2 regions of the Arthrobacter sp. V1I7 genome follow, and region 2 is predicted to be linked to the other one. Evidence: riboswitches for the same ligand, from Rfam matches in the RefSeq annotation. Region 2 holds a riboswitch; the other holds the start of a gene.
What was found. A riboswitch is a leader RNA that binds a small molecule or an ion and turns the genes downstream of it on or off. The one in region 2 is predicted to bind cyclic di-AMP.
Positions count from the first base shown of each region.

Region 1: linked by a shared signal. The riboswitch ahead of QFZ69_RS18070 (hypothetical protein) and the one ahead of QFZ69_RS17290 (M23 family metallopeptidase) in region 2 are both predicted to bind cyclic di-AMP.

Region 1 covers NZ_JAUSYS010000001.1:3,939,388-3,943,567, reverse strand. The annotation lists gene upp (uracil phosphoribosyltransferase) at 1-426, shown strand, start outside; gene QFZ69_RS18075 (VOC family protein) at 524-901, shown strand; gene QFZ69_RS18070 (hypothetical protein) at 1,074-1,889, opposite strand; cyclic di-AMP (ydaO/yuaA leader) riboswitch at 1,890-2,046, opposite strand; gene QFZ69_RS18065 (HAMP domain-containing sensor histidine kinase) at 2,307-3,893, opposite strand; gene QFZ69_RS18060 (response regulator transcription factor) at 3,897-4,180, opposite strand, start outside.
Region 2 covers NZ_JAUSYS010000001.1:3,772,164-3,776,343, reverse strand. The annotation lists gene serC (phosphoserine transaminase) at 1-637, opposite strand, end outside; gene QFZ69_RS17295 (metal-dependent transcriptional regulator) at 950-1,651, shown strand; cyclic di-AMP (ydaO/yuaA leader) riboswitch at 1,797-2,015, shown strand; gene QFZ69_RS17290 (M23 family metallopeptidase) at 2,020-2,841, shown strand; cyclic di-AMP (ydaO/yuaA leader) riboswitch at 2,950-3,143, shown strand; gene QFZ69_RS17285 (NlpC/P60 family protein) at 3,452-4,180, shown strand, end outside.

The sequences.
Region 1 (4,180 bases), 170 kb from region 2:
CCGCTGGTGGTTCCCATCCTCCGCGCCGGACTCGGCATGCTCGAGGGCATGACCAAGCTGGTCCCCACCGCCGAGGTCGGTTTCCTGGGCATGGCCCGGGACGAGGAAACGCTGGACATCATCACCTACGCCGAGCGACTCCCCGAGGACCTCACGGACCGCCAGATCTTCGTCCTGGACCCGATGCTGGCCACCGGCGGAACCCTGCGCGAGGCCATCAAGTTCCTCTTCAAGCGCGGCGCCTCCGACGTCACCTGCATCTGCCTGCTCGCCGCCCCCGAAGGGCTGGCGAAGCTGGAGGAACAACTCGCGGACGCCAACGTGACGATTGTGCTCGCGTCGATCGATGAGAAGCTCAACGAGAAGTCGTACATCGTGCCCGGCCTGGGCGACGCCGGCGACCGCCTCTACGGCATCGCCGGCTGACTAGCCACACCAAGCCGTGCCGCGGGCCGGTGCTCTGCGCCGCCTGCGGGCCACCGGGGGTTCCGCACAGCACCGCCCCGGGACTAGCCTGACCCCCATGGACTGGAAACTTGAACTCGTGTTTGTCCCGGTGTCCGATGTGGACCGTGCCAAGGACTTCTATGTCAACAAGGTCGGCTTCAACGCCGACTACGACGAGCGGCCCGTGGAGGGCCTCCGCTTCGTCCAGCTGACCCCGCCGGGCTCCGGCTGCTCGATCGCCATCGGCGAGGGCCTCAACGACGCGCCGCCGGGCACCGCCCCCAGCCTGCAGCTCGTCGTCAGCGACATCCAGGCCGCGCACAAACAGCTCAAGGACAACGGCGTGGACGTCAGCGACGTCGATATCCAGGACTGGGGGCACTTCGTTTATTTCGCCGACCCCGACGGCAACAAATGGGCCGTGCAGTACCTCCCCAACCGGCCCGACGGCTAGACCTCCCCCGGCCCTAAGGGCGGCGGCCCTGACGAGGGCTGTAGCCGGGCCGTGCGGGTGCCGTGCACGTGGGACGGCGCCGGCCACGGACGCCCCAGTAGCAGGAACGCCCCGGATCGCGGGGATCCGGGGCGTTCTGATGCTGTTGTGCGGGCGGGCAGTGCCTTGCGGTTTAGTACCAGTTGTGCGCGTAGTGGAAGTTCAGGGCCCCGCACGGGGAGCCGTACCGCTGCTTGATGTAGTCGAGGCCCCAATTGATCTGGGTCCGATAATTTGTCCGGTAGTCCGCGCCGGCGCTCGCCATCTTCTCGGCGGGCAGGGACTGGACCACGCCATAGGCGCCGCTGCTGGGGTTCGTGGCGGTGGTCTTCCAGTCCGACTCCTTGGTCCAGAGTTTCGCCAGGCACGGCATCTGGTCGGCGGCCCACCCGTAGGAACCCAGCTGGGCTGCGGCATATGCCTGCGCCCCGGCGGGGTCGTCGACGGCAACGGGCTTTGCCGCTTCAGGGGCCGGGGCCGGTGCCGGCGCCGGCGCTGGTGCCGCGGCTGGTGCCGGCGCGGCGGCAGGAGCGGCTTCGGCGGCGGGGGCCGGCGCTACGGCTGGCTGTTCCGCCGTGGCGGGGGCTTCTACGCTGGCCGCAGCCGAAGGTGCCGGGAGAGCTGCCGCCGAAGGCGCCGGCGACGGTGCGTCGGCGCGGACCCGTTCGAAGTCGAGGGGCGTCAGCAGGTCGGCCGCGATGGCGGACGCGCCGGCATTGCCGGCGCTGGAATGGCTGGACTCGGCAGCCTGTCCGGCCGCGCCGACTCCGAGGAGGACCGCGCAGGCGGTGGCGACGACGGCGGCCCGACGCCCGGTGTAACCGACGCCTTTGGCAAACCGGGACCGGGCCGGGATGGGCTGGGCTGGATCGGCGCGATGGCGGGAATCGGCACGGCGGGGCGTGCCTGCATCGCCGTCACGGCGCGTTTGTAGCTTGAATTCAGTCATGATGCCTCTCAACGCCTACGGAGTTAGCTGTCGGGTGCGGATGAGAAATCCGGCCGCACGGATTCTCACGTGTCGGCTTAACCCCAAGGGTGCCTGGATGCAGGCTGCCCGGGAACTCTGGGTTCCCCGCCTCTGCCTGGTCCAGCGGTTTCCGGGAGGCGGCAGAGTTGGGCGTCATCCGGATATGCGGCTCCAGTTCCGGCCGCACTCTATCGACCGTACAGGAGTTTCATACGTACGTCACATTTGGATAACGGAACACACGGCGGCGGTGTGTCGCCTTGCGCTCCTCCGCTGCCGGGACTGCGCGCCGATTCGACGGTGCACTGCTGCCCATCCGAGGCACCGCAAGCCGGGCGGCACGAAACCGTGGAAACGGGCGCCTGCGGCGGGCTGCGGGGTGGCCGAGAGGGCACACTAGGACGGCCGGGGGCCTCCGCGGAGCCGTACGGCAAATTCGGTCCGGCCCGGTCGGGAGCTGACTTCGACGCTGCCTCCGTGGGCTTCAACGATCGACTGCACGATCGACAGGCCCAGCCCGCTGGTCCCCTCGGCCGTGGGCGCCGGGGCCATGGTCTGAGCTCCCGGTCCGCCCGCCGTCCCGGAGCCGACGGACCTGCCGGCACCGCCGGCTGTCGCCGTCGTAACCGCCGGGTTTTTCCGGGCGGCATCCGCGCGGGCGAAGCGTGAAAAGACCTGGCTTAAAAATTCGGCGGGGATCCCGTCGCCGTTGTCGGTCACCGTGACCACCGCGCTCCCGTCGGCTGCACGCATCACGCCCGTGACCACCGTCGTCCCGGGGGCGGTGTGCTTGCGGGCGTTGGACAGCAGGTTCGCCAGAACCTGGTGGAGCTGCGTGGAGTCGCCACGGACCACCACCGGTTCCTCCGGGAGTTCCAGCCGCCAGGCGTGGTCCGGCGCCATGACCTTTTCGTCGCTGACCGTTTCGATCGCCAGCTGGGTCAGGTCCACGTCGCTGAGCTTGAGCGGCTGCCCCTCATCCAGGCGGGCCAGCAGCAGCAGGTCCTCAACCAGTGCAGTCATCCGCTCGGACTGGCTTTGCACCCGGGCCAGGGACTTCGCACCGTCCGGGGTGAAGTGCTCGGTCATCCGCATCAGCTCGGTGTAGCCGCGGATGGCCGTCAGCGGGGTCCGCAGCTCGTGCGAGGCGTCGGCCACGAACTGGCGCACTTTCATTTCGCTGTGCTGCCGCGCCTCCAGTGCCTTGGAGACGTTGTCCAGCATCTGGTTCAGCGCGTGGCCCACGCTGCCTACTTCCGTGCCGGGATGGGCAGCCGACGCCGGAACCCGTACCGCCAATGCCACCTCACCGGCGTCGAGCGGGAGGCGGGAAACCTTCGTGGCCACCTCCGACAACTTTTCCAGCGGCTTCATGGTGCGGCGGATGAGTACGGTGCCGGCGAGGCCGATGAGAACGAGGCCGCCGGCGGATACCACCACCATGGTCCACACGAGCGAGGACAGGGTGTTCTGCTTTTCGGCCAGTGGCAGTCCGGTCACGATGACGTCACCTTGGGGGGATTGCACGGCCGAGAGCCGGTACGCACCGGAGGAGAGTGTCCGGTCGACAGGGACGCCGTCGGGAAGGAGCGCGAGGAGGACCTGTTCGTCGTCGGGCGAGAGGCTTTTCCGGGTGGCGTCCCCGGCGAGGAAGCCGGCACTGCTGACCGCGCTGCCGGCGATACGGGCCGTCAACGTACCGATCCCTTGGCCCCTGGCTTCCAAGGGATCCGGCCTGCCTCCGGGGTTGCCGGCCGGGGGGCGACCAGCGTCGTTGGAAATCCGTGAAACCTGTCCAAGGCGTACGTCCAACTGGCGGGTCAGGAACGAATCCATGGAGGCATAGCTGAACAGCCCGATGGCACCACAGATGGCCACCAGCAGCGCCATGGCGACCAGGACCAGCCGGGTGCGCAGATGCCAGGTGGCGGGGTCCCGCCAATTGCGCCCGGGAGTGCGGACCTTACCGGAGATGTCGGACACGGATCAGTCCGCCGGCTTCAGGACGTAGCCTGCGCCGCGCACGGTATGGATCATCGGCGGGTGGTTGACGTCGATTTTCTTGCGGAGATAGGAAATGTACAGCTCGACGATGTTGGCCTGGCCGCCGAAGTCGTAATCCCAGACCCGGTCCAGGATCTGCGCTTTGCTGATGACGCGTTTGGGGTTCTCCATGAGATAGCGCAGCAGTTCGAACTGCGTTGCCGTGAGGTGCAGTTCCTCGCCTGACCGGGTAACTTCCCGGGTGTCGACATTGAGCACGAGGTCAC
Region 2 (4,180 bases):
GGGAGAAGAGGCCAAGCCACAGGCCGCCGTCGGACGCGAAATTCTTCTGCGGGGCGAAGTAGTACACATCCGCTTCGGCCACGTCGACGTCGAGTCCGCCGGCCGCGGAGGTGGCGTCGACCAGCACGAGGGCACCCTCATCGGCGCCGGCCACGCGCCGGACCGGGGCGGCCACGCCGGTTGAGGTCTCGTTCTGGGGCCACGCATACACGTCGACGCCGGCCTCCGCCCGCGCCGCCGGACGGGTGCCGGGCTCGGACTTGATGATGGAGGAGTCCGCCAGGAACGGCGCCTTGTTGGTGGCCGCGGCAAACTTCGAGCCGAACTCGCCGAACGAAAGGTGCTGGGCCTTGCTCTCCACCAGTCCGAAGCTGGCGATGTCCCAGAACGCGGTGGAACCGCCGACGCCAAGGACGACCTCATAGCCCTCGGGGGCGCGGAAGAACTCGCTGAGGCCGTTCCGGACCGAGCCCACGAGGTTCTTGACCGGAGCCTGGCGGTGCGAAGTTCCCAGCAGCGTCGCCGAGGCAGCCGAGAGGGCATCCATCTGTTCCGGACGGACCTTGGACGGTCCGGCGCCGAACCGGCCGTCCTTGGGGAGGAGATTTGCGGGAATCGTGATGCTGGTGTCGCTCACAGGGGCTCCAATTTTCGGCTGGTACAAAGCGTGGCTTGGGGGCGGCCCGGCAGGGGTGGCTGCAACGAAGCCTCCTTTTCATTCTGCCTGACTGCCGCGCGCGGGCGGGAAATGGGGCCGTCATAGTCCGGTCATTGAGACGTGTGCACGCAGCCGGAGGCCGTCGGGGAGAGCCGGTGATTATCCGGAGTAATTCAAAATAGGCTAGGCTGTGCTGCGAACGTACGGCGGACCCCGCCAAGGCACGCCGCGCGCATCGGCACGCGGTACGGTGGAAATGACGCAAGGACGGCGCTCGAGGAGCTGAACTCAATGACGGATCTGATCGATACAACCGAGATGTATCTGCGGACCATTCTGGAACTTGAAGAAGAGAACATTGTCGCCCTCCGCGCCCGCATCGCCGAACGGCTGCGCCACTCCGGACCCACGGTCTCGCAGACCGTCGGCCGGATGGAACGGGACGGCCTGGTGGTTGTTTCCGGGGACCGGCACCTTGAACTGACCGAAACGGGCCGGAAACGGGCCATCGGGGTCATGCGCAAGCACCGCCTGGCCGAGCGGCTTCTGGCCGACGTCATCGGCCTCGACTGGGCCTACGTCCACGAGGAAGCCTGCCGCTGGGAGCACGTGATGAGTGAGCGGGTGGAGCGGCGGATCTTCGAGATGCTCAACCACCCGACCGTTTCTCCCTACGGAAACCCGATCCCCGGGCTCGCGGAGCTCGGCGGCCTGCCGTCCCAGCCGTACGCAGTCGGCGTCGGCGTCGTGAACCTGCTCGAGGCGATGACCGGCTACGGCGCCGGTTCCCGGATTACGGTGAACCGGCTCGCCGAGCCCATCCAGGTGGAACCCGAACTGCTCGTCCAGCTGGACGAAGGCGGCATTCGTCCCGGTGCACTCGTGTCCCTGGAGCGCGTCGGGGAGTACATTTCGGTCCGGGTGCCGGATATCGAGGGCGCCCTCGAACTGCCCCCAGAGGTCGCCGCCCACGTCTTTGTTACCGTCGGTTAACCAGCCGTGACTCGTTGCTCGTGGGACCACCCATGAGTTGTGCACATGGAAGATAACGGGATTATTACTAGGTGCCTTAATCGCCTATAGTTAATGACCAGTACCGATACCAAAGCGTTATCTGATCCGAAGCCGAGCTCTGCCAGCGGATCAGTCGCCGAATCACCTTCTGGCAGAGGCGGGGGAACCACTTCCGGCTGTTTCCGAACAGCCTTGGGGTGAAGTCCGTCAGCGGCAAGCACACTCCACCGAGGGACTCTTCTGAATTCCCCTGTGTCTGGATGCTTGTTCACGGCGGACCGGGTCTTTGATCTCTCTGACCCGAATCCGACAGCTAACTCCGCAGGCTATCCAGAGAGGAACCGTTCTTGACCACCCAGACCACCCGGGGCCGTCGTCGTGCGACCGGCCCCGCTCCGGAGCCGCGCCCGGCCGTCGTCGTTTTGACGGACCGCCCGCGTGATGCGCACCGCGATGAACGCCGCGGCCGCCGGAGCCCGTTCCGGCAGGTAACGGACTTTGCCGCCGCCAGTGGCGTGGGGCAGCGGGCCGGCATCGCCCTGGCCGCTACCGGTCTGGTCTTGACGGTTACAGTTCCCGCCACCGGCCCGGTCATGGCCACCGACGGAGGCGCCTCGAGTGCGATCGCCGCCGCCTCGCAGCCTGACGTGACCGCCGCTTCCGCCGCAAAGATCGACTTCAGCCGCACCGCCGTGACCACCAAGGGCGACCCCGACGGAAAACTCAAGCAGCTGCTGAGCGCCCAGTCAGCGGGAAGCATCACCCGCGCCGCCTCCTCCGGGAGCCTCGGCGCGCCCATGGACAAGATGGTGACAGCATCGCCTTTCGGTTACCGGGTCAGTCCCATCACCGGCGGCTCCGGCGAGTTCCACCGGGGCCAGGACTACGCCGCGCAATGCGGAACGGCAGTCCTGGCCGCTGCCAGCGGCAGCGTCACGTTCACCGGCTGGCACCCCTTCGGCGGCGGCAACCGCGTGGTGATCGACCACGGCAACGGCCTGGAGACCACGTACAACCACTTGTCCTCATCCAGCGTGCGCGTTGGCCAGCAGGTCTCCCGCGGTGACGTTGTGGCGATGAGTGGCACTACCGGCGCGTCCACGGGCTGCCACCTGCACTTTGAAGTGATGGTCAACGGCGACGTCGTCGACCCCACCGGCTGGCTCTAGCCGAGTGATGACTCTCACATTATTGCGACACGCCGTGATCTGAATGTGACATTGCATCCCTATTGCGGTAACGTTTGAACCACGCCAACTTCTCCGAAGTTGGCGCTCTTGAGTGGATTGCCTAACTCTGCCACCGCTCAAGGTCCTTTCGCATGACATCGTCTGGCAGGGGCGGGGGAACCAATTTTGGTCTTCGCAAGAAGACCTTGGGGTTAAGTCGCAAAGCTTCCCAGGAAGCAGCGCGGCCGGGTGACTCCCATCCGAATCCGACAGCTCACCTCGTAGGCATTGGGAGAGGCTACTTTCGTGTCTTCACGCCACAATGCTGCGCGCCTGCGCGCTGGCGCGGCTCTGTTGAGCCCGCTGAAATCCAAGTCCCGTGCTGCCCTTGCCGGCGCCCGGAACGGATCTCACTCCGCCGACTCGATCTCTACTGAGTCCGGCCCGCAGGCCACGCACCTGCACGCAGTTCCCGCTTTTGGCGCGTCTTCGCAGTACACCCTTCGCTAAGTAACCCATTTCGGGGCGATCCGGCGTACCCCCAAGATGCCGGAGCGTCCTTACTCCGCGCCTGAAAGCGCGGTCCAAGGATCACGAAAGAGAGAACTTAATGACTACTCGTGCGAACTCTGCACGGCACCGCGCCGAGGTCACCAAGACCGGCTCGCTTGCTGTCATTGCCAAGGCTGTCGGCGAGAACGCTGGCACCATGGGCCGCCAGGCTGCAGTCGTAGCAGCCGCTTCCGGCCTCGTCCTGACCAGCGGTATCGCAGCCAACGCTGCCGAGACCAACGTTCAGCGCGAATCCACCTCGGCTTCCGCCCTCGAAATCCAGTCCGCCACTCCGGCAACGATTTCGGCAGCATCAACCATTGCCATCTCGTACGAGAAGCCGGCCGTTTCCACCTCGCCGGCTCCGGCCGTCGAGGCTGCGAAGCCGGTCCTCAAGGTCCAGGATTCCAATTCTGCAGCCGGCACCCAGGCTGCCTCCGGCGCCTCGGCCACCACGCAGGGACTGTCCGTTGCCAGCGGCAGCGGCGCAGCGATCGCTGCCGCCGCCTACGCCCAGATCGGCGTGTCGCAGGACTGCACGCGCCTGGCCTCGAACGCCCTGGCTGCCGCGGGCGTCAACTTCCACGGCTGGCCGGCCGGCTACCTGTCCCTTGGCCGCACCGTGGGCGCGGCTGAGGCTCGCCCGGGCGACCTCGCGTACTACAAGAACGGTGGCGTCGGCATGCCCCACATCGCTGTGTACGTGGGCAACGGCATGGCCGTCCACGGCGGCTGGAACGGCGGAACAACCGCGCTGTACAGCGCCAACGTGGGTTCCGGCCCGGTC